DNA from 4 places in the Bacillus sp. M5A3_1b genome. Region 3 is predicted to be linked to each of the others. Evidence: riboswitches for the same ligand, from Rfam matches in the RefSeq annotation. Region 3 holds a riboswitch; each other region holds the start of a gene.
What was found. Region 3 has a riboswitch for S-adenosylmethionine ahead of ACLBWW_RS02885 (bifunctional homocysteine S-methyltransferase/methylenetetrahydrofolate reductase). Riboswitches for the same ligand answer to the same signal wherever they lie in the genome.
Positions count from the first base shown of each region.

Region 1: another riboswitch for S-adenosylmethionine. It lies ahead of ACLBWW_RS25620 (peptide ABC transporter substrate-binding protein); the one in region 3 lies ahead of ACLBWW_RS02885 (bifunctional homocysteine S-methyltransferase/methylenetetrahydrofolate reductase).
Region 2: another riboswitch for S-adenosylmethionine. It lies ahead of ACLBWW_RS25720 (MetQ/NlpA family ABC transporter substrate-binding protein); the one in region 3 lies ahead of ACLBWW_RS02885 (bifunctional homocysteine S-methyltransferase/methylenetetrahydrofolate reductase).
Region 4: another riboswitch for S-adenosylmethionine. It lies ahead of ACLBWW_RS24805 (methionine ABC transporter ATP-binding protein); the one in region 3 lies ahead of ACLBWW_RS02885 (bifunctional homocysteine S-methyltransferase/methylenetetrahydrofolate reductase).

Region 1 is NZ_JBKEZY010000013.1:55,174-62,646, forward strand. Features, by position in the region: gene ACLBWW_RS25600 (GRP family sugar transporter) at 1-328, shown strand, start outside; gene pnuC (nicotinamide riboside transporter PnuC) at 567-1,199, opposite strand; gene proC (pyrroline-5-carboxylate reductase) at 1,387-2,190, shown strand; gene ACLBWW_RS25615 (aldo/keto reductase) at 2,192-3,025, shown strand; SAM riboswitch class I at 3,179-3,283, shown strand; gene ACLBWW_RS25620 (peptide ABC transporter substrate-binding protein) at 3,416-5,056, shown strand; gene ACLBWW_RS25625 (peptide ABC transporter substrate-binding protein) at 5,443-7,071, shown strand; gene ACLBWW_RS25630 (YhgE/Pip domain-containing protein) at 7,113-7,473, opposite strand, start outside.
Region 2 is NZ_JBKEZY010000013.1:75,283-82,755, reverse strand. Features, by position in the region: gene ACLBWW_RS25735 (SDR family oxidoreductase) at 1-315, shown strand, start outside; gene ACLBWW_RS25730 (methionine ABC transporter permease) at 353-1,021, opposite strand; gene ACLBWW_RS25725 (methionine ABC transporter ATP-binding protein) at 996-2,036, opposite strand; gene ACLBWW_RS25720 (MetQ/NlpA family ABC transporter substrate-binding protein) at 2,049-2,861, opposite strand; SAM riboswitch class I at 2,947-3,061, opposite strand; gene ACLBWW_RS25715 (NAD(P)-dependent alcohol dehydrogenase) at 3,142-4,050, opposite strand; gene ACLBWW_RS25710 (DUF6612 family protein) at 4,205-4,969, shown strand; gene ACLBWW_RS25705 (FAD-binding oxidoreductase) at 5,094-6,530, shown strand; gene ACLBWW_RS25700 (MFS transporter) at 6,527-7,060, shown strand; gene ACLBWW_RS25695 (DUF3981 domain-containing protein) at 7,139-7,473, shown strand, end outside.
Region 3 is NZ_JBKEZY010000001.1:540,281-547,753, reverse strand. Features, by position in the region: gene ACLBWW_RS02910 (class I SAM-dependent methyltransferase) at 1-159, shown strand, start outside; gene ACLBWW_RS02905 (ArsR/SmtB family transcription factor) at 311-601, opposite strand; gene ACLBWW_RS02900 (cysteine hydrolase family protein) at 1,035-1,547, opposite strand; gene metC (cystathionine beta-lyase) at 1,710-2,873, opposite strand; gene metI (cystathionine gamma-synthase/O-acetylhomoserine thiolyase) at 2,870-3,982, opposite strand; SAM riboswitch class I at 4,225-4,334, opposite strand; SAM riboswitch class I at 4,538-4,647, shown strand; gene ACLBWW_RS02885 (bifunctional homocysteine S-methyltransferase/methylenetetrahydrofolate reductase) at 4,718-6,550, shown strand; gene metH (methionine synthase) at 6,550-7,473, shown strand, end outside.
Region 4 is NZ_JBKEZY010000012.1:21,615-29,087, reverse strand. Features, by position in the region: gene ACLBWW_RS24815 (MetQ/NlpA family ABC transporter substrate-binding protein) at 18-872, opposite strand; gene ACLBWW_RS24810 (methionine ABC transporter permease) at 894-1,559, opposite strand; gene ACLBWW_RS24805 (methionine ABC transporter ATP-binding protein) at 1,549-2,568, opposite strand; SAM riboswitch class I at 2,692-2,797, opposite strand; gene ACLBWW_RS24800 (cysteine hydrolase family protein) at 3,195-3,758, shown strand; gene ACLBWW_RS24795 (hypothetical protein) at 4,003-4,140, opposite strand; gene pruA (L-glutamate gamma-semialdehyde dehydrogenase) at 4,332-5,879, opposite strand; gene ACLBWW_RS24785 (TSUP family transporter) at 6,033-6,803, opposite strand; gene ACLBWW_RS24780 (CamS family sex pheromone protein) at 6,902-7,473, opposite strand, start outside.

The sequences.
Region 1 (7,473 bases), on a different contig from region 3:
TTGGTCTGCTATTTTACCACAAGCAGTTGGTATGTTTGTTGGTGCAGTTGTACTGACATCTAAACATAAACCATTTAACAAATATGCAATCCGTAATGCTTTATCTGGTTTACTATGGGGAACTGGAAACTTATTCCTACTTCTTTCATTACCACGTGTCGGAGTAGCAACAAGCTTCCCATTATCTCAAACTGGAATCGTTATCTCAACATTCGGTGCGATTGTCTTTTTAGGTGAAAAGAAAACAAAACGTCAATTGATCTTTATTGCACTAGGTAGTGTTTTAATTATCGGCGGCGCTGTATTGTTAGGTATGACAAAAGCATAAACTTATAATCTATTAATAAACCCCTGAAGCATATGTGCTTCAGGGGTTTTTCTCTTTCAATTGTTTTCTAAATATAATTATTTACATGTCCCTGTCTTTTATCCCGCTTTAACGGGCAGTAAGACCCCCACCTCAAAATTCAGCGAAAGCAAAGAATTTAGGTGGAGGATCAACTGCCCATAAAAGTCCGATTGGTGAAGGCTAATAATCAGTGGGGGATGAAGAAAACCCCCACTGATTAAAGTTTCACTTTATAGTTGTTCTTCCACTCTAGTAAACCAGCTACACATATAAAGAGATTAATAACAGCTAATATTAGCATGACGTATAAACCTGTGGAAATATAAATCACAATGCTAACCACGTTATACAAAATCCATAAATACCAGTTTTCTAAAATTTTTCGACTTAGCATAAATTGAGCTACTAATCCTAGTACAGCATTTAAAGCATCTAAATATGGACTAGTTGATTCTAAATAACGGATTTGATAATAGCCCCAACCAATCCAAGCAACTAACATAAAGATTATATAAATAGTCCACCCTTTTACACCTAAACGAACTGTTGCTTTTACCTCTTCTCCCCCACTACGTGCAATCCAATAATACCAACCATATACATTAAATATAAATTGAAAGGCTGCCAATACTGCCATTGCATATAAACCTTGCGTAATGAAAATATACAGAAATACCGCAACCGTAATCATGCCAAACAAAAAGTTAGATACCTTTTCCCTCGCTAATAACCAAACATTAATAATCCCCATAACCGATGCGAAAATTTCAATATAACTCGATTGAATATAAAATCCAACCAATACGCAAATAATACTAGAAATAAATAAAAAAAGCGGACTTCTGACCATGATCATCTCTCCCCAGATGTATAATAAATTCCCTATCACCAGTATAAGTAATAGCTCTTTCCTTTACTATAAATTTACTCCTTCTCGTTATCCATTCCATCTACGGTAAGTCTTTTCTTTTTACAAAATTCTCTTAAAGATGGTATCGTTTTTTATAACATATCTCCACTAGAAAGGAATAAAGGATATGCTAACTAAACATCGAATTCTATTTATTGGTGCTGGTCGTATGGCAGAAGCTATATTTTCCGGATTACTTAAAACAAGCAAAGAATACATCGAAAAAATTATCGTTTCTAACCGCAGCAACGTAGAAAAGCTAGAACAATTACGAGCGCGATATAATGTGTCTATCACAACAGATTGGAAGCAGCATGTTACATCTGTTGATACGATTGTTTTAGCAATGCCGCCTTCTGCACATGAAGAATTATTAGCGGAGCTATCTCCGTTACTATCGAATCAACTTGTCGTAACGGTAGCTGCTGGCATTGGTCCATCTTATTTAGAAGCTAGACTCCCTAAGGACACGCCTGTTGCTTGGATTATGCCAAATACAGCTGCTGAAATTGGCAAGTCTATCTCCTTATATACAACGGGACAATCAGTAAACGAGATGCATCAAGAAACCTTGCAACTCCTTTTAAGAGGCATTGGTACTTCACAACTTTGTACTGAGGAAGAAGTTCATCAGCTTACTGCAGTTACTGGAAGTGCACCAGCTTTCCTTTATTACTTTGCTGAAAGCTTGATTGAAGCAACAAAAAGTTATGGAGTCGATGAAGCAACTGCCAAACACCTTGTCATTCAAATGATTTCTGGCTCTGCTTCTATGCTTGAACAAACGCAAGATCCAACTAACCTCCGCGAACAAGTAACAACACCAGGTGGTTCCACAGCTGAAGGTCTCAAAGCTTTATATGAATATAATTTTTCAGAGGCAATTCAAAAAGCAGTAGAAGCAACAAACAAAAAAGCTAGGGGGAAATAATATGAGTTTAACAAGTTTAAAAGACTATACTACATTACATAACGGTGTAAAAATGCCTTGGTTCGGTTTAGGTGTTTTTAAAGTAGAAGATGGTTCAGAAGTAATTGAGTCTGTAAAATCAGCAATAAAAAATGGCTACCGCAGCATCGATACTGCAGCAATCTATCAAAACGAAGAAGGCGTTGGACAAGCGATCCGTGAAGCAGGTGTTCCACGTGAAGAATTATTTATTACATCAAAAGTATGGAATAGCGATCAAGGATATGAAACAACACTTCAAGCATTTGAAACTACATTAGAAAAATTAGGTCTAGAATATTTAGATTTATATTTAGTACATTGGCCTGTAAAAGGGAAATATACTGAATCATGGAAAGCGTTAGAAAAACTTTATAAAGATGGCCGTGTTCGTGCTATCGGTGTGAGTAATTTCCACATTCACCACTTACAAGACGTATTTGAAATCGCTGAAATTAAGCCAATGGTCAATCAAGTGGAATACCACCCACGTTTAGCACAAGAAGAATTACACGCTTTCTGTAAAGAACATAACATCCAGCTTGAAGCTTGGTCACCATTAATGCAGGGACAACTATTGGATAACTCCACATTACAAGACATTGCGACAAAATATAATAAATCAACTGCACAAATTATTTTACGCTGGGATTTACAAAATGAAGTTGTAACAATCCCTAAATCTATTAAAGAACATCGCATTATTGAAAATGCAAATATATTCGATTTTGAATTAAGTGCTGATGACATGAAAGCAATTCAAGCTCTAAATGAAGATCGTCGCGTTGGTCCAGATCCAGATAACTTTAACTTCTAGTAGAAAAACCACTGCCATATGCAGTGGTTTTTCTCGTTAAATAAAACTGAAAATTTAAACTATATTTCAATTGGTTGACACTTCGTTATCCAAGGTGTAAGATTTTGAATTATCAAAGAAACACAAAAATTAATAAAATTTATTCGTTTACTCATTGTATCAAGAGAGGTGGAGGGACTGGCCCTTTGAAACCTCGGCAACAGGTTCATTTTGAATACTGTGCCACTTCCTGCAAGCATTGTGCTTGAAAGATAGAATGAGGGACTTCGTTTATATACGGGTGCATAACTTGTACGTAAAAATCCCTCTTTCTCAATATGAAAAGAGGGATTTTTTATTTTTCATTTCCCTCATCATCATCCAAACTTAATTATTTAGGAGGAAAATCAAATGAAAAAGAAGTTTGTACCCGGTATTGCATCAGTTGTAGGAGTAAGTATTTTATTAACTGGTTGCGGTAGTTATAAAAACGAAGCAAGCGGAGCAAATGCAAAAGACGAGGCGCCTAGTAAACAGGTTTTAAACTTATCTTCACCTACTGAAATACGAACAATGGATACAGCTCGTGCTACGGATACTGATTCTGGTCAAGTAATGAGAAACGTATTTGAAGGTTTGTATAATCTTGGTGAAGGTAACAAACCTGTCCCTGGCGTTGCGAAATCTCATGAAGTAAGTGGCGATAAAACGAAATACACATTCCACCTGCGAGATTCAAAATGGTCAAACGGCACTCCTGTCACAGCGAAAGATTTTGTCTTCGCTTGGCAAAGAGCTGTTGATCCAGCAACAGCCTCTGAATATGCATTTCTATTCTTTGATATTAAAAATGCAACAAAAATTAACAACAAAGAACTTCCAGCCGATCAACTTGGTGTAAAAGCAATTGATGACCATACGTTTGAGGTAGAATTAGAACGTCCTGTTCCGTACTTTATAAGCTTAACAGCGTTCCCAACATTTCTACCAATTAACGAGGAATTCTTTAAAGCACAAGGTGATAAGTATGCGTTAGAAGACAATACAATTTTGTACAACGGAGCTTTTACACTAAGCGATTGGAAGCATGAGCAAAGCTTTAAATTTAAGAAAAACCCTACCTATTGGGATAAAGATACTGTCAAACTGGAAGAAATCAATTTTAACGTCGTAAAAGAAAAATCTACAGAAGTAAATTTATTCGAGTCAAAACAATTAGATCGTATCAAACTAACATCTGACTTCGTTGATAAATATAAAAAGGATGCTAACTTTAAAGAACGGCCAAACGTAGGGGTACAGTTTCTACGTATGAATCAACAAAACAAAGTACTTCAAAACGTTTCTGCACGCCAAGCAATCGATCAAACAATTGATCGAAAATCCTTTGTAAATACGTTATTAAATGACGGCTCTACACCAACCTCTAGTCTCGTGCCGAAAAACTTTGCAAAAGGACCTGACGGAACAGACTTCCGTGCTGCAAACGGCGATTTAACAAAGGTTGATACAAAATCTGCTCAAGAATTATGGAAAAAGGCAAAACAAGAACTTGGGTCTGAAAAAATAACATTAGAACTATTAATAAGTGACGGTGACCTTGAAAAGAAAACTGGTGAGTTCTTAAAAGGACAATTAGAAAAGAATTTAGATGGCTTAACAGTAAATATAAAGCCGCAACCACGTAAACAACAAGTTTCACTTTTATTAAAAGGTGACTACGAAATTGGAATTGACGGCTGGAGCCCTGACTTTGCAGATCCAATTACATTCCTTGAGCTATTTACAACGAATAACCCTTACAACTTAGATCATTACTCTAATAAGGAGTTCGATGAAACAATAGCAAAAGTGAAAACAACTTTAGCCGGTGATGAAAAAGCTCGCTGGGAAGCATTACTAGCATCCGAGAAAATATTATTTAAAGACTCTGTTATCGCTCCTCTTTACCAAAAAGGCGAATCTTATTTAGAACGTTCTTACGTGAAAGGAATTGTGCAAGTAGACTTTGCAGGTCAATTAAACTTCAAATGGGCACAAATTAAAAAATAAAAGGCAACCTGAATTGAAGTTTTCCTACCCATACCAATTGTTTTATTGGAAAAATGTATTAAAAGCGGATTTCTCAATAGGAGAAAATCCGCTTTTTTAATATATTATTTTTAAAAAATAATAATCCGATTTTATTATTGACATATAGTTCTTTTCAGTGTCAATATTCTAAATAATCAAAGAAACGAAATATTTCACCATCAAAATATAACGTCTACTACGTTGAAACATATAACGATAGATTATAGTTCAACATGTATATACATATAGAACACCTGATTACCTACATGCACATATTTATAATAGGTTTTCTCTTCTTCTATAGATACACTTCAAAACGTGGACATTATGACGTTACGAACAACACATTCAGGGAGGAACGAACAATGAAGAAAAAAGTTGTACCTGTTGTTGCATCTGTTTTAGGGGCAAGTCTATTACTAACTGCTTGCGGGGGAAATAAAGATCATGCAAACGGAGCGAAAGCAAATGATAAACAGGCAATTAACTTATCATTCGCTTCAGAAATTCCAACAATGGATGTTGCAAAAGCAACGGATGGGGAATCCATGAACGTAATGCGCAATGTTTTTGAAGGATTATATGCAATGGGAGAAGATAATAAACCAATTCCTGGTGTTGCTGAGTCGGTTGACGTTAGTCCCGATAAAACAAAATATACATTCCACCTGCGTGATTCGAAATGGTCAAACGGTACTCCTGTTACAGCAAAGGACTTCATCTTCGCTTGGCAACGTGCCGTAAATCCTGATACAGCAGCTGAATATGCATTCTTATTCTTCGATATAAAGAATGCGAAACAAATAAACCAAAAACAATTACCGGTTGATCAATTAGGTATTAAAGCTGTTGATGACAAAACTTTAGAAGTACAACTAGACCGTCCTGTTCCCTACTTCTTAAGCTTAACGACATTCTCAACATTCTTACCAATTAATGAAGATTACTTAAAGTCTCAAGGCGATAAATACGGTTTAGAAACAAATCATTTAATTTACAACGGTGCTTTCACATTAGATAACTGGAAACATGAGCAAAGCTTCCAATTGAAGAAGAATCCTAACTATTGGGATGCTAAAACTGTAAAATTAGAAGAAATCAACTTCAATGTTGTTAAAGATAAATCTACAGAAGTTAACTTATACGATTCAGGACAAATTGATCGCGTTGCTTTAACTGCGGAGTTTGTTGATAAATATAAGAGCGATCCAAACTTCAAAGACCGCGCTGAAGTTGGCATTCAATTCTTACGACTAAATCAAAAAAATGAAACATTAAAAAATCAACATGCACGCCTTGCTATTAACGGAGCAATGAATAAAAAAGCATACGTAGAAACAATTTTAAATAACGGTGCTATTCCAGCTGAAGGAATGGTTCCTGCGAAATTCGCAAAGAGTCCAGAAGGTAACGACTTCCGTAAAGAAAACGGAAACCTAGTCAAAGATGATGTGAAAACAGCGAAAGAAAACTGGAAAAAAGCGAAACAAGAACTTGGTACTGACAAAGTAACAATCGAACTATTAACAAGTGATAATGCTTTAGCTAAAAAAACTGGTGAATATTTAAAAGGTGAACTAGAAAAGAACCTAGATGGATTAACAGTGACATTAAAACCACAACCACGTAAACAACAGCTGAAACTACTATTAAGTGGTGACTATGAAATCGGTATTGATGGCTGGGGCCCTGACTTCGCTGACCCAATTACATTCTTAGATTTATTTACAACAGAAAGTGCTTATAACTTCGATAAATACTCTAACAAAGAGTATGATGCGCTCATTCATAAAGTGAAAGCAGATTTAGCTGGCGATGAAAAGGCTCGCTTTGAAGCAATGAAGCAAGCTGAAAAAATCCTATTAGAAGACGGCGCTGTCGCTCCTTTATACCAACAAGGTCGTTCTTACTTACAACGCTCTTTCATTAAAGGACTTGTAACAACTGACTTCGGCGGTGAATTTAACTACAAGTGGACAGAAGTTGCAAAATAATAAAATAAAAACGGTATCCTTCGGCGGATACCGTTTTTATTTTATACTTCTTTAACTACATGACTTCTTCTCTTTACTATTTCTTTTATAGATACAGTAATTACTGCTACCAATTGTGTAACTAATATAATGACTAATAATGAAATAATATTTTTCTCTAAACTTACTCCCCCAAATATTATTGTATAATAGCCATTCGCTGCATATGTTGCGGGAAATAATTCGCCGATTGTTTGATATGTTTTAGAAAGCATCTCATGTGGCACAATTACACCCGAACTTACAAGTTGTAACGACAGTGAAATTATATTAAAGATCATACCTGCATTTCCGAAAACAGTTATGAACATTTGTGTTAATGAAAGAAAGGCGAAGAAGACTATCGCTTGAAACATCCATATA
Region 2 (7,473 bases), on a different contig from region 3:
ACGTCGGGACAATTTCAAGGGCCTATGGTTGGAGAGCTAGCGTATGCAACAACGAAGGGAGCTATTGATGCCCTTACGAGTTCGTTGTCAGCTGAAGTCGCCCACCTAGGTATAACAGTGAATGCAATTAATCCAGGTCCAACTAGTACAGGCTGGATGACTGAAGAGATAAAGCAAGGATTAAAGCCGATGTTTCCTTTTGGTAGAATTGGTGAGCCGAGGGACGCGGCAAGACTCATTAAGTTTTTAGTAAGTGAAGAAGCAGAATGGATTACTGGACAAGTTATTCATTCTGAAGGTGGATTTAAAAGGTAAAAAGAAGGTATCTCACCCTAGTGAGATACCTTCTTTTTTAATCTTTCTTCAATCTTCGTGCAACACCGTTCCCTAAAGATTGTAGCCCTTGAACGAGGATAATTAAAATAAAGACAGTTGCATACATTACTTCCGGTTCGTAGCGTAAATGTCCGAATCGATATGCTAAATCACCAAGACCGCCAGCACCTACAAGTCCAGCCATTGCTGTTGCACCGATTAAACCAATCGTTGCAATTGTTAATCCAAGTACAAGGGAGGGACGAGCTTCTTTCACCATAACGTGCCAAATGATTTTTATAGTAGAAATGCCCATCGCTTGGTAAGCTTCAATAACACCACGATCTACTTCTAATAAAGCTGTCTCCATTAATCGTGCAATATAAGGAGCTGTGAATACGACAAGTGGTACGATAACACCTTGCACACCAATGGAGGTTCCCATTAGAAACTTTGTAAAAGGTAAAATGAAGAATAATAGAATGATAAATGGAAGAGAGCGAATTATATTAATAACGGTATTAAGAATAGGATAAATAATTTTATTTTCATGCTGTCCACCAGGTCGCGTTAAAACAAGTGTAACGCCAAGTGGTAATGCAATAAGGATAGAGATAAATAGTGAAATAGATGTCATTTGAAATGTTTGAATGGTTGCTTCCCATATGACTTTACCCCATTCATCCAAAAAGGATTTGTTTCTCATAGTCTGTTCTACCTCCTTCTACGATGATCCCTTGCTCTTGTAAAAATGATAAAGCGCGGTCTACTTCAGTTTTTTCACCTTGCATATGAATAATCAGTTTCCCGTATGCTTCATGTTTTAACTGCGTAATATTACCGGATAAAATATTCGGATACACTTGAAAGCGTTTTGTAGCGATAGCTAACGCTGGTTCGCCAGAAGAGGTTCCTATAAATGAAAGTGTTACGATTTCTCCGGTTCTTTGAAGTTCTTTTTGTACTTCTTCTGGAATTTTAGCTGCAAATGCACTGTTTACGAATTTCTTTGTTGTTGTATGCTGTGGGTTTGTGAAGATATCCTTCACAGTCCCGCTTTCAACTACTGCTCCATGTTCCATAACAGCAACTCGGTCACATATACGCTGGATAACATTCATTTCATGTGTAATTAATAAAATTGTGATCCCGATTTCTTCATTAATCTTTAATAATAGGTCGAGAATAGATTCAGTTGTTTCTGGATCCAAAGCACTCGTTGCTTCGTCGCTTAATAACACTTCCGGTTCATGTGATAGTGCACGTGCAATGGCAACACGTTGCTTCTGGCCGCCAGAAAGTTCGCTCGGATATGCATCTTTTCGGTTAAAAAGATCGACAATACGTAAATACTTTTCTACCCTTTTTTCAATTTCATTTTTGGGAAGACCAGATAGACGTAACGGTAATGCGATATTTTCATAAACTGTCACAGTTTTAAGTAAGTTGAATCCTTGAAAAATCATTCCGATTTTTTGTCTCGATTTTGCTAGTTCTTTTGCTGATAAAGTTGTTAAGTCTTGGCCGTTTACAATGATATTTCCTGTCGTTGGTTTTTCTAATAAATTTACACATCGAATTAATGTACTTTTACCAGCGCCACTATATCCAATGATTCCAAATACTTCGCCCTTTTTTACTTGAAGGGAAGTAGGTTTAAGAGCTTCTACATTCCCTTTTTTTGTTGTAAATACTTTGGATACATTTTTTAATTCAATCATTATCGTCAGCTCCTACCAAGATGGTAAAACTGAACCATCAAATTTTTTCTCGATAAATTCTTTTACTTCTTTAGATTGATAAGCTTTCTTTAATTTATTTACAACAGCATCATCTTTATTTTCAGTACGAACAACGACCCAGTTTACATATGGTGAATCTTTTCCTTCACGGAAAATAGAATCTTTCGCAGGGCTTAATTTTGCACCTAATGCAAAGTTTGTATTAATTGCAGCTGCTTTCACTTCACTTAGTTGTGTCGGTAATTGAGATGCCTCTAATTCAACAATCTTTAAATTTTTTGGATTTTCAATTACATCTTTCGCAGTCGCTTTTTCTGTAGCCTTTGGATCCACTTTTAAAACGCCTGCTTTTTCAAATAGCTTTAAAGCTCGAAGTTCATTCGTTGGATCATTTGGTACAGCGATTGCGTCGCCCTCTTTTAAGTCTTTTACATCTTTTATGTCTTTAGAATATACGCCCATAGGGAATGTTACTGTTGAAAATACTTCAGTTAATTTCATATTACGTTCCGCTTTAAATACGTCTAAATATGATTTCGTTTGATAGCTATTTACATCGAGGCTTTTTTCATCTAAAGATACGTTCGGTGCTACATAATCATTAAATACTTTTACATCAATCTCGAGTCCGTCTTTCGCTGCCACTTCTTTTACCTTTTCAAAAATTTGTTCATGTGGTCCACCTGTTACACCGACAGTAATCTTTTTCTCATCTAATGCTTTTACCTCTTTATCAGAATTAGCACCACATGCACCTAACAATAATACCGCTCCACTTACAATGCTCAATAATACTTTTCTCATCTATAGTTCCCCCTTCATATACGTTCCAAAATAAAAAGCACCTCTCAAAAATAAGAGAGGTGCCGAATAGATAAAATAGGTTCCTCTCTTATCTTCCAAAACGAAAACTCGTTTTGCAGGAATTAGCACCTTAGCTTATACGTCATAAGCTCGGTTGCCGGGCATCATCGGGCCAGTCCCTCCGCCACTCTTGATAAGAGTATGTGTATGTAGTTTTTTAATATGGTACTAATAGTAAATCTTACAAAAAGAATTGTCAATGTTATTTTCTGAATATATTTTATTTTAAGGTAATAGAAACGTTACCTTTCTTATGTCCCTTTTCCACATACATATGAGCTTCAGCAATTTCTTCTAATCGGTAAGTTTTATCAATAACAGGTTTTAAATGTTCTGTTTCAGTTAGTTCTTTTAGTAGAATCATATCCTCTTTACTTACCTTTGCCATCATTCCATTAACAGATACATATTTTCCATTGGGTGTTAATGCATTTGTACAAAGGGATTTTTTATACTTTCCAACTGCATCAAATATAATATCGTAGCGCTCGCGCCTCTTAGTAAAATCTTCTTTCGTATAATCAATTACTTTATCAGCTCCTAAAGATTGAACGAGTTCAAAATTTGAATTACTACAAACACCCGTAACGGTTGCACCGAAATATTTAGCAAGTTGTACAGCAGCTGTTCCTACCGATCCTGAGGCACCATATATGAGCACTTGTTGCCCTTTTTTTATACAACCCTTTCTCAGGAAATGTAATGCTGAAGTTCCACCAAAAGGAATAACTGCCGCTTCTTCATACGTCACATTGGTAGGTTTTAATGTTATTAATCCACTTTCATGTACGCATGTGTACTCGGCATAACCACCGAGGTTTAGTTCTGTTAATGCAAAGATAGAATCTCCTTTTTTAAATTGGGTTACATCTGTTCCTATTTCTTCGATTTCACCGGATAACTCTACGCCAAGTATAGGTTTTCTCGGTTTTCTGAAACCTAATATGATCCGCATAGGAATCCAAAATAAGAGGGGACTATTAAAACCGCGTATTCTACAATCTCCAGTCGATACACTTGTTGCGTGAATTTTAATTAATACTTCGTTCTTTTTAGGTGTAGGTTTCTCTATATTTTGAAGCTGAAGAACGTTAGGTGGTCCATATTTTGTGCAAATCATTGCTTTCATAATAACCTCCCGAATTTCGTTGTTTTTATTTACATCATATTTAAACCTTTCATCAAACATGTTGTTATTTAGAGCTGAATTTAAATAATGACATTGGAAATCATATAGATTTAACAGATGAAAAAGTGGTATTATTTGGTAAAGGGGGATTTTTATGAAGAAAATTATAGTAGCTTCTAGTTTATTACTTACAATTGGTTTAGGGGTAGGGTGTAGTAGTGATAAAGTATCGAAGACGGGTGAACCCAAAACGGCATCAGTAAAGAAAGAGAAGGATTTAGCCGCAAAAGATATTTTTAATAAGGCGTATGAGAACTTAAAAAATGAAGAGTATGTAACGGTGATGCAGGATATGGACATAAAGGCTGATGGACAAGAACTGAGTATAATGAAGGCTAAAATACAAATAGAGCTGAAAACAAAGAGTTCTCGTGCTGAAATGAATGTTTCGGGTACGGATATTATCATTTATGGTGTAAATGATAATATTGTTGGTCAAGTGAAGAATCCTAATACAGGTGAAGTTATATCTATACCAGAAGAGAAATTAAATATTAGTGGGATGAATGCAGCCAAGAGTGTGAAAGAGAATGTAGAAATCCCACCAGAAATTGTACAAAAAATGAAGATGGAAAAAAGTGGAGACAAATATAAATTAAAGGTCAGGTTAAAAGGAAAAGATGCAGAGAGTATTTTAGGTAGTATAGGTGAAACGCAGAAGAAAGCATTAGAAGCACAAAATGCAAAGGTAGAAGAGATAGATGCAGAATATATGATCACAAAAGATTTTAAATATGAATCATTAAAATTGGATATAGTTGTGAGTAGAAATAGTAAGGAGAAAGCAAAAATTATGACGGATATAAAATATACATCATATGAAAAATTTGATCCCATACAGTTGCCAGTAACGAATTAATTGATTTGAAGAGAGATGCCTAAAAGAGTAAGGGTATCTCTCTTTTTTCGTTACTAATATATTTTCTTCTTAGAAAAATATGTACAATATGTAGTGAAAGAAATTCAAACAAGGAGAGTGTCATTTGAAAAAAAGAAAGATAGTAGTTGTCATTGTAGCGTATACCGTTTTGTTAGCGGCGTCTGTACATACGTATAAAAAACAACTCGATCATCCTATGATGAGTGATGTCGGTAAATTGCTTCCGACAAAAATAAAACGTGTTGAAAGTGCTACGGATGAGCACTTGTTAGTAAAATTAGTGCAAGATGCAAAAGTTTCAGGAGAGAAAATTTCCATTGCAGGTATGCAACATAGCCAAGGAGGACAGACGTATTATCCGAACGGCACGATGCTTGATATGAAGGGATATAATAAAATATTAGAATTTGATCCGGAGGAGAAGAGGATTAGGGTGCAAAGCGGTGTCACATGGAATGACATTCAAAAGAAAATCAATCCATATGGTCTTGCGGTTCAAGTAATGCAATCTCAAAATATTTTTACTGTTGGTGGTTCATTAAGTGTGAATGTACATGGGCGTGATATTCGTCATGAAGCATTGATTGATACAGTAGAGTCATTCAGATTGTTAATGGCAGATGGTACGGTACGTAATGTAAGTAGAGAAGAAAATGCAGAGCTATTTCCATATGTCATAGGTGGTTACGGGTTATTTGGTGTCATTTTAGATGTGACATTAAAGTTAACTGATGATGAATTATATGAAATGCATACGAGAATGATAGATTATAAAGAATACACATCTTATTTCAAAGATAAAGTGAAAAGAGATGAAAATGTTCGTATGCACTTAGCCCGTATTTCTGTTGCCCCCAATTCATTTTTAAAAGAGATGTATGTGACAGATTATACATTGGCGAAAAATCAAAATATGAGGGAAGAGTACAGTGAATTAAAAGAGGAAACTATTATAGCTGCACCGAAATTTTTACTCGGATTATCCCGTTATAGCGATTGGGGAAAGAATACATTTTGGGATATACAAAGAAGTTATTTTGAGCGTACAGATGGAGCGTATGAGACGCGAAATAATGTTATGAGGTCAGATAGTGCCTTTATGGAATATGAAAATCCGAATAGAACAGAAGTGTTACAAGAATACTTTGTGCCTATAGATTTCTTCACGGAATACATAGATGATTTACGTAACGTATTAAATGAAGAAGAGTTTAATTTGCTCAATATTACGATTCGTTATGTGGAAAAGAATGAAAATGCAGTTTTATCCTATGCGAAAGATGATATGTTTGCGCTAGTTCTTTTAATTAACCAAGGACGCTCAGAGGATGAAATAAAGAAAACAGAAGATGTCATTCAGAAAATGATTGATGTTACTTTAAAACATAATGGTAGTTATTATTTACCGTACTATTCGTATCCAACGAAGGAGCAGTTAAAGAGGGCATATCCTCGTATAGAAGAATTTCTTCAGAAGAAAAAAGAAGCGGATCCAAAAGAGAGATTTGTGAATTTATTTTATAGGGAGTATACGAAATGACATATAGAAGATTTGTGGCTTCGCAAAGTATCATCATGATGGCGGGAAGTATGATATTTCCTTTTTACATTCTATTGCTTCGGAATGTTGGGAATAGCTTCTCGCAGTTTGGCTGGGCTTATGGCTTATTTGCTTTAACTTCAGCACTTGTATATCCATTAGTAGGAAAGATGTCTGATCGAGTAGGCGATCAAAAATTATTAATTATATATGCTTGGTCCATGGCAATATTAATGCTTTGTTTCCCGATTGCCACGGAAGTCTGGCATGTTTATATTCTCCAAATTGTAATGGGAGTTTTAGGTGCTGTGCAGCGTAATACCGAGAAGACGTCGTTAGCACGAAAGGTTGTGCAAGAAAATGCTGGTTATGAGATTGGAAAATATCATGTGTGGACATCGATTGGAGGAGCAGTAGCAATTATTGCAACGGGATATTTAGTAGATTTCTTTACGATTGGCACCATTTTTTATATTGCATCTATCTTATATGTAGTGAGTGGGATTGTATTAAGTAGTAAAAAAATATAATCATCCCCATTTTTACCTGAATACCCTTTATTTGTTATACTAAAAGGGAAAATAAAAGAAAAGGGGACATTGCCTTTGATGAAATTTTTAATTTTAGCTATTCTCACTTTGTTTTTGATTCCATGGACAAGAAGCGGTAGTAAACTTCGAGCAGTGGATAAGAAAGGGGATGAGAAGGTTGTAAAGGGTAAGAAATCATCCATTTTAGTTATTCCTGTATTATTTTGGATAGGTATTGCAATCTATGAATATCTTTGGCTAATCGATGATCGAGCAGATTCGATTCTTACTCATTATTCTGTTGCAGTAGCAATTTTAATTGGGCTTGTTTTATTTTCACAAGATCAAATAGGGAAATTAGAAGGTACATTAAAAGGACTTCTAATGTTTATTTTACTCGCAAGTTACGGCTA
Region 3 (7,473 bases):
ACGGGTCACCAAGATCGAAATCCTTTTTCTGAAACTCAAAAACAAAATCGTGCAGTTCGTTCTATGATTTTGAGCGGAGGATTAGGGAGTGCATTTGATGTTGTGATACATACGAAACATATGCAACAGTTACACTTGGATCAGCATTTGAAAATATAAAAAAACAAGACACAGCATATTTCTGTGTCTTGTTTTTTAATACGACTTTTTAATTATGTAGCATCATATATTTTCTCTCATGATATATATTTATATTAAAGATATGAGATAAAAAATATAAAATACGCCCTTTTTCTCTGTTTATGAGCTCTTAACCTAATAATACGCGAACGAGTTGAATAATTGTCTCGTTTTCTACTTTGTAATAAATTTCCAATCCTTTTCTTTCACTGGAAACGATTTTAGCACTTTTTAATTTTGCTAAATGCTGTGAAATTGTAGATTGTGGCATGTTTAAGCCAGTGTACATTGTAGAAACGTTGCTTGGACCACGTTCAATTAATCCTTTTACAATACATAAGCGAACAGGATGAGCAAGTACTTTCAATAATTCTGCATTGCTTTCATATAGTTCTATTTCTTTTTGAAAGGTTTCTAACATGTTCTTTTCCACCTCCGTGTGAGCTGTTATACCATACTATACATACCAAAAAATTAAAGAAAAGAAAACAGTTGTTGCAGAAAAAAAGTCCTAAAGTAAAGAAATTGTAAGAAAAGAGACCCTGATGTAAATAAAGTAGATAAATTTGCATGGTTTTGTAAAATGACATTTTTGGGCGAAAATTTCGATGCGTTTTAAAAATTGAAAGATATAGATATATTTGTAACACAATTTTATCATGATTTTCTTATTCTTTCAAATGAATATACAAAATTTTTAAAATAATAAGAAAAAGGAATTATAATGTTATATATAGAATATAAAACAGGTTAAAAGAAAGGAAGCTGAATATAGTCAGCTTCTTTATGGTGATAACAAAATATTTGAGTATAGCTGATAAATTTTAGAATTACCAAGACATTAGTTATATATTCTAGAGTTCATCTTTTATCAGCTTTAAAAATCTGCGGTTCCATATGTTCTCATAAAAATCAATCGTCTCTTTTGCGGACATAAATGGATTATTTAACGTAGAGGTTGCTTTCTGTACCATGAAGTTTTCGTATTCTAGTCCATGGGAAAATCTAATCGTAGCATCCATACAGTACTCTGTTTGGGCACCACAAAATTCAATACGGTGTACAGATAATTGTTCTAAAATCTCTTTCAAGTTTGTTTTATAAAATGAATTGGCATGTGTTTTTCTTACAAAAAAATCTTGTTCCTGAACATCTAGATCAGCATGAATAGCCCAAAGTTCTTTTTCGGGTACTAAATCATCGTCACAATGTTGAATAAAAATGATGGGTTTATTTGATTTTCTGTATGAAGAAATTCTTTTATTTACTTTTGTAAGTAAATTTTGTAAATCGAATAAATGCTCTTCGCTATAACATACTCCATTTTGTAAATCGATAACGATTAAAACATCTGCACAAATATCCATTATTTTTGCCCCCTTTTTTACTTCTTAATATATCAATTAATTCATTATTTAGAAATAGATGGTGCTCTTTTGCTTTTTTATGGACTATACGAAAAGTAAAAAATATACTTAACGGTATAAAAAAGAAGATATGAAAACTTAATTTCATATCTTCTGTTCGTTCTATGCATTTACAGGTTCTTCTACATAAGAAAGGGCATTTTCAAAATCGGATATTAAATCGTCAACATTTTCAAGGCCGACGGATAACCGAAGTAATGAATTAGAAATCCCTCTTTCATCACGAGCTTCTTGCGACAATGCTGCATGTGACATTTTAGCTGGGTAGGAAAGAATCGATTCGACAGCTCCTAAACTAACTGCAAAGACAGGTAATTTTACTTTTGATAAAAATTGGCGGAGTGCGTCTTCTGATTGTAAAGTGAAAGATAGGACAGCTCCGGCTGATGTAGCTTGAGATTGTTGAATATCAAATCCAAGATGTGTTTGTAAGCCAGGATAATAGACATTTTTAACTTTAGCGTGCTCTTGTAAATAATGTGCAATTTTATTGGCGTTTGCAGCTGAATGCTCAAGACGTACATGCAATGTTTTTAGACCGCGAAGTACGAGAGAACAATCTTGAGGACCTAAAATAGCGCCGAATGCATTTTGTAAAAATCCAAGTTTTTGAGCGAGTTCGGCATCTTTTACAACCGCTAATCCGGCAGTAACATCACTATGACCGGCAATGAATTTTGTGGCACTATGAAGAACGACATCGGCGCCAAGATCAAGTGGTTTCTGGAATAGTGGTGTCAAAAATGTATTATCAACAAAAGTAAGGGCGTCAATAGATTTTGCAAGTTTAGAAACAGCACGAATATCTGTCACTTTTAAAAGTGGATTAGAGGGTGTTTCCACATAAAAGAGTTTTGTGTTTGGCTTAATGTTTTGCTTTATTTCTTCTACATTTGTCATATCAACAAATGTATGTGACACACCGTAACGGGAGAGCACTTCAGTTATAATTCGGTAAGTTCCTCCGTATACGTCTTCTGAAATGAGTACGTGATCGCCTTGTGAAAGAAGGAGGAATGCAGTAGAAATCGCTGCAATTCCTGATGCGAAGGCAAATCCCTTTGTTCCTCCTTCTAATAAAGCAATGATATCTTCAAGAGCTTCACGAGTTGGATTACCAGAGCGACTATAGTCATATTTTCCGAACGTATCTACATCAAACTGATGGAATGTTGATGTATTATAGATGGGAACGTTAACAGCTCCTGTTTGTGAGTCATGTTTATATTGGTTGTGCAGTAAGAGTGTATCTATAGAATAACTCATATTCTTACCCCTTCTTTTACAAGTTTAATGGCTTGCTTTAAGTCTTGAATTAAATCGTTACTATTTTCAATGCCAACGGAAAATCGCAGAAGACGATTACATACACCGTTTGCTGTTCTGATTTCTTCAGGAATATCAGCGTGTGTTTGCGTTGCTGGATACGTCATTAAACTTTCAACACCACCAAGACTTTCAGCAAATGTAATTAAGGATAAAGATTGTAAGAATGGATTAATCCATGTTTCATCTTTCAGACGAAATGAGATCATGCCACCTCTTCCAGGATAAAATACATCTGTCACCCCGTCTTCATCATTTAAATAAGCAACAACTGCTTTTGCATTTTCTTCATGTTGTCTCATGCGAAGCGCTAACGTTTTCATACCACGAATTAATAGCCATGAGTCAAATGGACTTAAGACCGCACCAGAGGCATTATGATAATGAGCGATTTCCTCACAAAGTTCCTTTCCTTTTGCAACGACAAGTCCGCTTAGGACATCGTTATGTCCTCCTAAATATTTCGTTGCGCTATGAAGTACAATGTCGGCACCTTCTGTTAATGGCTGCTGTATATAAGGCGTATAGAATGTGTTGTCTACAATAAGAAGTAGTCCGTGTCTTTTCGCTACAGTTGCGACAGCGGCAATATCAGTAACTTGCATTAACGGATTAGTTGGAGTTTCTATGAAAATAGCTTTCGTTTCAGTTGTGATAGCTTGCTCAATTTGTTTAATGGATTGTGTATTTACGTATCTACATCGAACATTCCACTTTTTTTCGTGCTCAGAAAATAATCGATAAGTGCCCCCGTATAAATCTTCAGATACAATAAGTTCGTCTCCAGAACGGAATAGGGAGAGGACGAGGAGAACAGCTGCCATCCCTGAACTACAGGCATAACCTTGTTCACCATATTCTAAGTCTGCGATTGCCTGCTCTAAAAGACCACGAGTTGGATTGCCAGTTCGTGAATAGTCAAAGCCAGTAGAGTTACCAATTCCGTCATGACGATAAGCAGTTGAAAAATAAACAGGTGGGTTAACAGTTCCTGTTGTAGTTTCGCTCCGGTTTCCGATTTGTGCTAGTTTTGTTTCAATAGTTGACATGTGAAAATTCCTCCTTTTTAAATTAACAATTAAGTGAATGTAAAGTGAAACTTTAATCAGTGAGGGATTCATCCCCACTGATTATCAGCCCTCACCAATCGAGCTTTTACGGGCAGTTGATTCCCACCTAACTTCTTTGTTCCAGCTGAATTTTGAGTTGGGAATCTTACTGCCCTCAAATAGCGGGGGAAAATAAAAAAAGCCTTCTAAAGAAGAAGGCTTTCGGTTTGAATAGAGTCTTCTTCTCATCTGTCAAATCTTTCACAATTTGCTGGAATTAGCACCTTATTAACAAATGTTAATGGTTGCTGAGGCGTCAAAGGGCCAGTCCCTCTACCTCTCTAGATAAGAATGTTCGTATGAAATTTTATTATGTTTTTAACTTTACAACAAAAGATAATTGAATTGCAACTTTATTTTAAATAATTTTTATTTTTCCGCAAGTGTCATTGACTTTTGCATTTGTGCATGCTAAATTTATTAAAAAATTAACAAACATTGTTAAAAGGGGAACGTATTTCCTTTTAGCTACATAAATAAAATAATAAAGACAAACTCTTATTGAGAGCGGTGGAGGGAAAGGCCCTGTGAAACCCAGCAACCTTCAAACGAAATGTTTGAAACGGTGCTAATACCTGCAAAACGAATGTTTTGCATAATAAGAGGAGGAACAATTATGTCCCCCTCTTCAAAGTGAAGAGGGGGTTTTTATATTGATAGAAATGAGGGAGATTTGTGAAATTACTAGATTTATTATCAAAAGGAATTGTAATAGGTGATGGTGCGGTTGGGACGTTATTACATTCACATGGTTTGCAAAGTAGTTTTGAAGAATTGAATATATCTGATCCAGATTTAATTATATCGATTCATAAGCAATATGTAGCTGCTGGGGCTGATGTGATTCAAACAAATACGTACGGAGCAAATGAAGCGAAATTACGTATGTATGGTTTAGAAAATCAAGTTACTGAAATTAATAGAGCCGCAGTAAAACTGGCGAAAGCATCTGTTACAGACAGAAATGCAATTTTAGGAACAATTGGTGGTATGAAACATATCGGAGCTGTTACGACAACTGATATGGAAAGAGAATTTATGTTACTGGAACAGGCAAGTGCATTACTAGAAGAACAGGTTGATGGACTGCTATTAGAAACTTTTTATGATGAGTTTGAATTACTTCATGCTGTTCAGGTGTTACGAAAACAAACGAATATTCCAATTGTAGCTCAATTAGCATTGCATGAGGCAGGTACAACTCAAAATGGAAATGATGTAAATGAAATATTAAAACAGCTTTTAGATTACGGTGCAAATGTTGTTGGATTGAACTGTCAACTAGGGCCACTTCACATGACGGAAGCTTTTAAAATGATATCGATTCCGCAAAATGGCTACTTGTCAGCATATCCAAATGCAGGTCTCCCGAATTATGTGGAGGGACGCTACGTATATGAGGGAAGTCCGGCTTATTTCGAAGCGATGACACCGAAATTTATTGAGCAAGGTATCCGATTATTGGGTGGTTGTTGTGGCACGACTCCAGAACATATTGAAAGTATGAAACGTGCAATTGCAAATGTTACACCTGTAATAGAAAAGGATACGATTCAAAGACCGAAAGTAGTTCATACACATGAGAAACGTTCGAAAGCTCATGTCACTTTAGCAGAGAAAGCAAAAAAACAAACGACAGTAGTAGTGGAATTAGATCCACCGAAAACGTTAGATACGCAGCGATTTTTTGAAGGCGCAAGAGCATTGAAAAGAGCTGGGGCAGATGCTATTACTCTAGCAGATAATTCATTAGCATCGCCTCGCATCTCGAATATGGCAATGGGGGCATTATTAACGAAGCACGATATTCCGGTATTGACGCACTTAACGTGTAGAGACCATAACGTCATCGGACTACAATCTCATTTACTAGGCCTATCAGCGTTAGGTATGGAAGAAGTGTTAGCTTTAACTGGGGATCCAGCACGCGTTGGTGATTTTCCAGGTGCCACTTCTGTATATGATTTGTCCTCTATTGAGCTCATTAAAATGATTAAAGAAATGAACGACGGGCGCTCGATTTTAGGGAAATCAATTGGTCCAGCAACAAGGTTTTCAGTGGGAGGTGCGTTTAATCCGCATGTAAGACATTTAAAAGCAGCGGTTAAGCGAATGGAACGGAAAATAGATGCTGGAGCGGAATATTTCTTAACGCAGCCAATTTATGATATCGCGTTAATTGAAGAAGTGTATGAAGCGACAAAGCATTTGGAACAACCTATTTTTATTGGGATTATGCCATTAATAAGTAAAAGGAATGCAGATTTCCTTCATTTTGAGGTACCGGGTATTACACTACCTGAAGAAATAAGGGAGAGAATGGATGGACATGAAACGAAAGAGGCAGCAATTGAGGAAGGAATTCTCATTTCACAAGAATTAATCGATGCGGCGATGAAGTATTTTAACGGCATTTATCTTATTACACCATTTCTAAAATATGAAATTACAGAACATCTTGTTAAATATGTGAGAGAAAAGCAAGAAGTGAAAGAAGGTATTAATTGATGAAATGTATAGAAGAAAAATTACAAAATAACATCTTAATATTAGATGGTGCAATGGGAACAATGATCCAGCAAGAGGACTTAACTGCGGAAGATTTCGGAGGAGAAGAGTACGAAGGCTGTAATGAATATTTAGTAGAAACAAGGCCTGATGTCATTTTAAAGATTCATAAAGCTTATATTGAAGCTGGAGCAGATATTATTGAAACAAATACATTTGGGGCGACAAATATTGTATTAAGTGATTATGAGTTGTCTCATTTAGATGAGGAATTAAATGAGACGGCAGCGCGTTTAGCGAAGCAAGCGGTCAAAGAAAGCGGGAAGGAAGTATATGTTGCGGGAGCAATGGGACCAACAACGAAAGCGATTAGTGTTACAGGTGGTGTGACGTTTGAAGAATTAATTGAAGCCTATACACGGCAGGCTAGAGGCTTATTGAATGGCGACGTAGATGTATTACTCGTTGAGACGAGTCAAGATATGCGTAACGTGAAGGCTGCTTATATTGGAATTCAAGCAGCTTTTGATGAGCTAAATAAAATTGTACCTATTATGATTTCAGGAACGATTGAACCGATGGGAACGACTCTGGCCGGGCAAACAATTGAGGCTTTTTACTTATCAGTAGAACATATGAAGCCATTATCTGTTGGGTTAAACTGTGCGACCGGTCCGGAGTTTATGAGAGACCATATTCGTTCACTATCTGAGTTGTCGGAGTGTTACATTTCTTGTTATCCAAATGCAGGTCTTCCTGATGAAGATGGACATTATCATGAATCGCCATCTTCTCTCGCTGAAAAAGTGAAGCGATTTGCTGAAGAAGGATGGGTTAATATTATCGGTGGTTGTTGTGGCACAACACCAGAACATATAAAAGCAATGAAATCCGCGTTAGCCTCTCTTAAGCCGCGTGAACAC
Region 4 (7,473 bases), on a different contig from region 3:
ATCGTTAAACCCGATAATTATTTTACGATTTTTTCAAGCTCCTCAAGTGAAAGATCTACTGAAATGGAACCATCATTTGTTTCTTTCTTAATTGCATCTGTTACTTCTTTTGAATGATATAGTTCAATTACTTTTTTCAGTGTTGGATCATCTTTATCTTTTGTACGAGCTGCGAAAATATTAATATATGGCTTCGCATTTTCATTCTTTGGATCTTCTAAGAAAATTGGATCCTTCGCTGGATCTAATCCAGCTTGACCAGCAACACCGTTATTAATAACTGAAGCTGCAACATCTTTTAATACACGAGGTGTTTGCTGTGCGATAACCGGTGTAATTTTTAACTTCTTCGGATTTTCAGCAATGCCACTTGGATCTCCGAATAAGCCAAAGTCTTTCTTAAGCTTTAATAATCCAGCTGCATCAAGAAGTTTTAATGCACGAGCTTGATTCGTTGGATCATTTGGAATCGCAATTTCTGAACCATCTGGAATTTCATTTGCCTTCTTATATTTTTCAGAGTATAAGCCCATTGGTGCAATTTGCGTTGTACCGACAGCTGTAATATCTAACTTATGCTCTTTTTTAAATTGCTCTAAGAAAGCAACGTGCTGGAATGAGTTTAGTTCAATATCTCCATCAGCTAACGCTTTATTTGGCGTTGTGTAATCAGAGAACTCCACCAATTTAATTTTAATTCCCTCTTTTTCAGCTTTTTTCTTTAAAATTTCCCAAGCGTCTCCATCTGTTCCGGTTACGCCAACGCGAACTACTTTCTCTTTTGCTCCTGCCCCCGTGTCTCCACTTGAGCAGCCGCTTAACGCTGAAATTCCTACAATCGCTGATAATGCAAATGCTAAAATTTTCTTCATTTTCTTTTCCCCTCTTCCTTTTTATGATCTGCGTAAAAAGACTTTCGCAAAGTAGTTTCCTAAATTTTGAGCTACCTGTACGAGAATAATAAGTAAAACGACCGTTACGAACATAACTGATGTATCAAAACGTTGATAACCATATGTCATCGCTAAGTCACCAAGACCGCCACCACCGACAAGCCCAGCAACTGCAGAAAATTCAATTAAACCAACTGTCATAAACGTAACACCTAAAATTAATGGCGCTAACGCTTCTGGTACAAGAATTTCAAAAACAATTCTAAATGGTGAAGCACCCATCGCTTGAGCTGCTTCAATGACTCCCTTTGGAACTGAAACAAGATTTGTTTCAACCATTCTAGCAATACCAATTGACGCAACTAACGTCATTGGAAAGATTGCTGCCGCTGTTCCAATCGTCGTTCCGATAACACTTCTTGTTAGTGGGCTTAAAGCTACTAAGAAGATGATGAATGGAACCGGACGAATTGTATTAATAATGATATTAAGAATAGAAAAGACCCATTTATTTTCTAAAAAGTTCCCTTTTCTCGTTACATATAAAAGTAAACCTAGAGGTATACCAAGAATTGTAGCGAATATAAGGGTTACAATTACCATTAAGAGGGTATCCCCCGTCGCATCTACTATGCGGGGCCAAAATATACTCCAATCAACTCGCATGAGCTTCTACCTCCTTCAGCTGCACTTGCAGTCTTAGATGTTGTAATGCTTTTTGAATTTCTTTCTGCTCACCTTGCAGTTCTACAAGTAGATTTCCAAATAGCACATTTTGAAGTTCAATAATATTTCCGTACAGTACGTTTACATCGACGTTATAGTTTTTCGCGATATATGATAGTACCGGCTGCCCTGTCTCTTCCCCAGTAAATGTTAAGCGATAAATCTGTCCACCATTTTGAATTTTCCCTAGAACACTTTCCGGTAAATGATCATTAATAATGGAGCGTACAAAGTTTTGAGTCGTCTTTGTTTTTGGTTGTGTGAAAACATCAAACAGTTTTCCTTCTTCAATAACCTTTCCCTTCTCCATTACAGCTACACGGTGACAAATTTCTTTCACAACGTGCATTTCATGTGTAATAAGAAGAATTGTTACATTATATTCTCGATTTACTTTCTTTAATAAGTTTAATATCTCTGTCGTTGTTTCTGGATCTAAAGCTGATGTTGCCTCATCACATATAAGGATATCCGGTGATGTTGCAAGTGCTCTTGCAATACCAACACGTTGCTTTTGACCGCCTGATAGTTGCTCTGGATAATAGTTTGCTTTATCTTCTAACCCTACAAACTTCAGCAGTTTATTTACTCTTTCTTTTATCTCATTCTTTGGTACTTTCGCTAATTTTAATGGATAAGCAATATTCCCAAACACTGTTCTTGAATTAAATAAATTAAAACTTTGAAAAATCATCCCGATTCTTTGTCTTAGCTTCCGTAATTCTTTCGTCGATAGTAATGTAATATCTTTATCATCTATTGAAATCGTTCCTGCCGTCGGTCTCTCTAACATATTTACTAAGCGTAACAACGTACTCTTTCCAGCACCACTAAAACCGATAATGCCAAAAATTTCGCCCTTCTCAACTGATAATGTTACGTCTTCCACCGCATGAACAGATTGCCCACCTGATTCATATACTTTACTTACGTTGTTAAAAGAAATCATTTTCTTCCCTCCTATATGCTGTAAAAACTTGAAGTAGAGCTTTCGAGGTAAAATAAAAAGTGCTCTCCTTCTTATCAACCATAAAGATAAGAAGGAGAGCACTTATATGTACTCGGTCACATCTTCTCATCTTCCAAGCCTTTTATAGGCTTGCTGGAGTTAGCACGGTATTAAAAAACCCGTTGCTGAGGTATCGTAGGGCCAGTCCCTCCACCTCTCTGGATAAGAATGTATCGATTTAATTGTCGTTTAATTAATTCTCATTATAGAACTCAGAATAATAAGAGTCAATACATTTTTTAGAAAAATATTAATTATTATTCTATTAAAATTTTCAAATGAAAAAATCACACTACAATAGTGATTTTTAAAGTTATGTAAAATTCTTTTCCTTCATATTTTTTAAAAGGAGAATCCTCTCTATAAAGTGAAACTATAATCAGTGGGGGGGTTTTGTTCATCCCCCACTGATTATCAGCCCTCACCAATCGGACATTTACGGACAGTTGATCTCCCACCTAACTTCTTTGCTCCAGCCGAATTTTGAGGTGGGAGTTTTACTGCCCGTTAATGTCGGATAAATTGAATACCATTATTTGAATATGAAATCGGAGGAAGATAAATATATGAAAACAGCTCTTTTACTCGTTGATATTCAAAATGATTATTTTCCACATGGAAAGATGGAGTTGCGTAATCCAGTAGAAGCAAGCGAATACGCTAGTCAGCTACTACAATTCTTTAGAACGAAAAACGAACCTATTTTTCATATCCAACATGTAGCAATTAAAGATGACGCTACTTTTTTCCTACCCAATACAGAAGGTGTACATATCCATGAAAGCGTACGTCCACTTAGAGAAGAAACTGTTATACTCAAACATTATCCAAATAGTTTTCGCGAAACTGATCTTCTAGAACAATTACAACGTTTAGACATTGAGCACGTCGTCATATGTGGGATGATGACTCATATGTGTATTGATGCTACCGTAAGGGCTGCTTTTGATTTCGGCTTTCCATGTACCGTTATACATGATGCTTGTGCTACAAAAGATCTTTCCTTTAAGAATGCTACTATACCAGCCGTTTATATTCATAACACAATTTTGGCTAGTTTAAATGGAGTATATGCAACTGTAATGAGTACAGAGGAGTTTTTGGCTACAAAAAAACACTCCCTTCAGTGAGCAAAACCGAAAAGAGTGTTTCTTGTCAAACCATAGATTTTCTTTCAAATTGTATTATACAGGAAATCCTTAAAATGAATACTAAAAAATATGACTAATAAGTCAACTTTTCTCGTTATTTTGTTTCTATTTACATGTTTATCCCGATATTAATAGGATTTAGCTAGTTCTAAGTACCGAATAGTAATATATGGTACTTAGAACTGGTTTCTCCTATCAAAAACGTAACATATTATTTATCTGTTTATTTTTGCTTCTTTTTCAAATACTCCGCACGCAATTTTTCAATTTGCTGCTTTTTATCAAATTTGGCAGGCGTCTGTTTTTCATGAAACTTTGCCACGGCTACCTGACTTTTGTAATCCAATTGATATTTTCCCACTTTGTTCACCTACTTTTCTTGTCTTTAAAGAGAATCTATTCAACAAATATAGTATACCTTATTTACTGAAGTAAACCTTATTACATTATTAGTTTTTCTACTTATATCTATCTTAATCCATATATAGAAACTTTTTCAAAAAAAAAAAAAAAGAGATCTTCGCAGACTGCGAAGATCTCTTCTACTATTTCTTATAAAGTTTCAGAAGTAGTTTTTGCTTGCATGTGAAGTGCTAAGTAGTCAGGGCCACCAGCTTTAGAGTCCGTACCAGACATGTTAAAGCCACCGAATGGTTGGTAACCTACGATTGCACCAGTACATCCACGGTTGAAGTATAAGTTACCCACGTGGAATTCTTCACGTGCTTTTTCAATATGGTCACGGTTGTTAGTAACAACAGCACCTGTTAAACCGTATTCTGTATTGTTTGCAATTGCAAGTGCATGATCAAAGTCTTTTGCTTTACAGAATGCTACTACTGGTCCGAAGATTTCTTCTTTCATTAAGCGAGCATCTTCTGCAACGTCAGCAACGATTGTTGGTTGGATGAACCAGCCTTTAGAATCGTCTCCTTCGCCACCTGTTAAGATTCTACCTTCTTCTTTACCAATTGCAACATAGCTCATTACTTTATCGAATGCAGCTTGGTCATTAACAGGACCCATGTTTGTACCTAATACAGCTGGGTTAGCAACTGTTAATTCTTTCGTTAATTCAACAGCACGATTTAATACGTGGTCGTATACATCTTCATGGATTACTGCACGAGAACATGCAGAACATTTTTGTCCTGAGAATCCGAATGCTGATGCTACGATAGATTTAGCTGCTAATTCAAGATCTGCTTCTTTATCAACAACGATTGTATCTTTACCACCCATTTCAGCGATAACGCGTTTTAACCAAATTTGGCCTGGGTTTACTTTCGCTGCACGCTCATAAATACGGATACCTACATCACGAGATCCAGTGAAGCTCACGAAACGTGTACGAGGGTGATCTACTAAGTAGTCACCAACTTCAGAACCATTACCTGGAACGAAGTTTACTACGCCAGCTGGTAAGCCAGCTTCTTCTAATACTTCCATGAATTTCGCTGCTACTACAGGAGTTGTACTAGCTGGTTTTAGTAATACTGTGTTACCAGAAACTAAAGCAGCTGTTGTCATACCTGCCATAATTGCGAATGGGAAGTTCCAAGGAGAAATGATAACACCTACTCCTAATGGAATGTAAGAGAAACGATTATATTCAATTGGACGGCTTTCTACTGGAATTCCGTCTTTTAATTTTAACATTTGACGACCATAATATTCCATAAAGTCGATTGCTTCTGCTGTATCAGCATCTGCCTCATTCCATGGTTTACCTGCTTCTTTTACAAGAATAGCAGAGAATTCATGCTTTCTGCGACGAACGATTGCTGCAGCACGGAATAAAATGTCTGCACGCATTTCTGGCTTTGATTTTCTCCAAGTTTGGAATGTTTCATCCGCTACTTGCATTGCTTTTTCAGCTAACTCACGGCTTGCTTTTGAAACGCGACCAACAAGTTCCTCTTTATTTGCAGGGTTTACAGAAACAATTTTGTCTTCTGTAGTGATTTTTTCTCCCCCAATAATTAATGGATAGTCTTGTCCAAGATAAGATTCTACTTTCTTTAAACCTTCTTCAAACGCTAATTTGTTAGCCTCCACTGAAAAATCTGTAAATGGCTCATGTTTGTATGCTACTACCATTCTTTTTAGCCTCCCCTTAGAAAAACGTTTACATTTTACAACATTATTCTACACGATAATTTAGATTTATTCAAATATTCCTAGACTTATATTTTAAAAATTAATTAATTTTTAAAATATAATAAAAAAATAGAGTTATACATACGTATAACTCTACAAAATATGAGTATATTCCAAAATGTTTTTTCCAATCAATAAAATAGTTACTAACAAAAATAAAGTTCTTACATATCCAACACCTTTTTGAACTGCAAACTTCGATCCAAAATAAGCGCCAAAAATCATCGACAATCCCATAATAATACCGTATTCAAAATGAATTACGTCTAAAAATAAAAAAGTAATTAAAGATACGATATTACTAACAAAGTTCAAAAGTTTTCCAGATGCTGCCGCTTGAATAAAATCCAAACCAACTAATAAAAATGCAAAAATTAAAAAGGATCCTGTCCCTGGTCCAAAAAATCCATCGTAAAACCCTATCATTAAAATAACAAAGAAAAATATTAATGTTTTTCTTTTCGTCATCTTCTTATAGGTAGATACACTTCCCCAATCCTTTTTTGCAATAATATAAATGGCAATAAACACCAACATCACAAGCACTAACGGACGTAAAATATCCGGCGGAATAAACTTTACTACTAAAGCGCCTGCGACCGCTCCTATAACAGTTAACGGGATTAACTTTCCTACAATTTTAAGATCGACCTTTCCTGATCGAATAAAATAAACTGCACTCGTAAACGTCCCCATCGTTGCAGCTAATTTATTCGTTGCAATTGCCGAAGCTGGTGGTAAACCAACAAACATAAGTGCTGGAAGCGAAATTAATCCTCCACCGCCAACAACTGAATCAATAAAAGCTGCTAAAAAGCCGAATGCAATTAATAAAATAATGACTTGAAAACTTAATTCGCCCATGTGCTTTACCCCTTACCCCCCCATTATTTATAACATTTTAAATTATAACAAAATTCCTCAAGAAAAAAAGCCGTTCCATAAAGGAACAGCCCTCCTATTTAATCTAAAATTTTCACAAATGGTTCATCTTGCTTCGCTTCACGTATAATAATCGCTTCTGGACGTTCTACAGATTTAATCGTTACTTGTACTTTCATATAATTCGGGAAGTATTCCATAACAAGCCCAGCTACATATTGTGTAAAACCAATTATTTCTGCTTTCCCATTAAACTGGACAGGAATATCAAGCTTTATTTCTCTTAATTCATCATCTCTATACATACCAGTACCGATAACAGCTGTGTAGTCGCCTTGGAAATAATCGCTTAGTTTTGATTTAAAGTTCGATACTCTTGCCAGATCTTCACGTTTATTATCTGTTTTCGCTTGTTCAGATGGGAACAAATAATATTTCTCATTAATTTGTTTCCAATCCTCAACCGTTTCACTGCCTTTTTCAACATTCGCATAAGAAACAAAGTTACCTGGCACGAGTGAAGCCTTTGGAGCCTGACGATAAATTGCAAATGTTATCGGAAGGTTTTTTGTTTCAGGCTGTTTTTGATGCATAAATTTCAAGACTTCTTGCGCCATTTTTTTCCCTTCAGCTACCATTTTTTCTTGCTCAA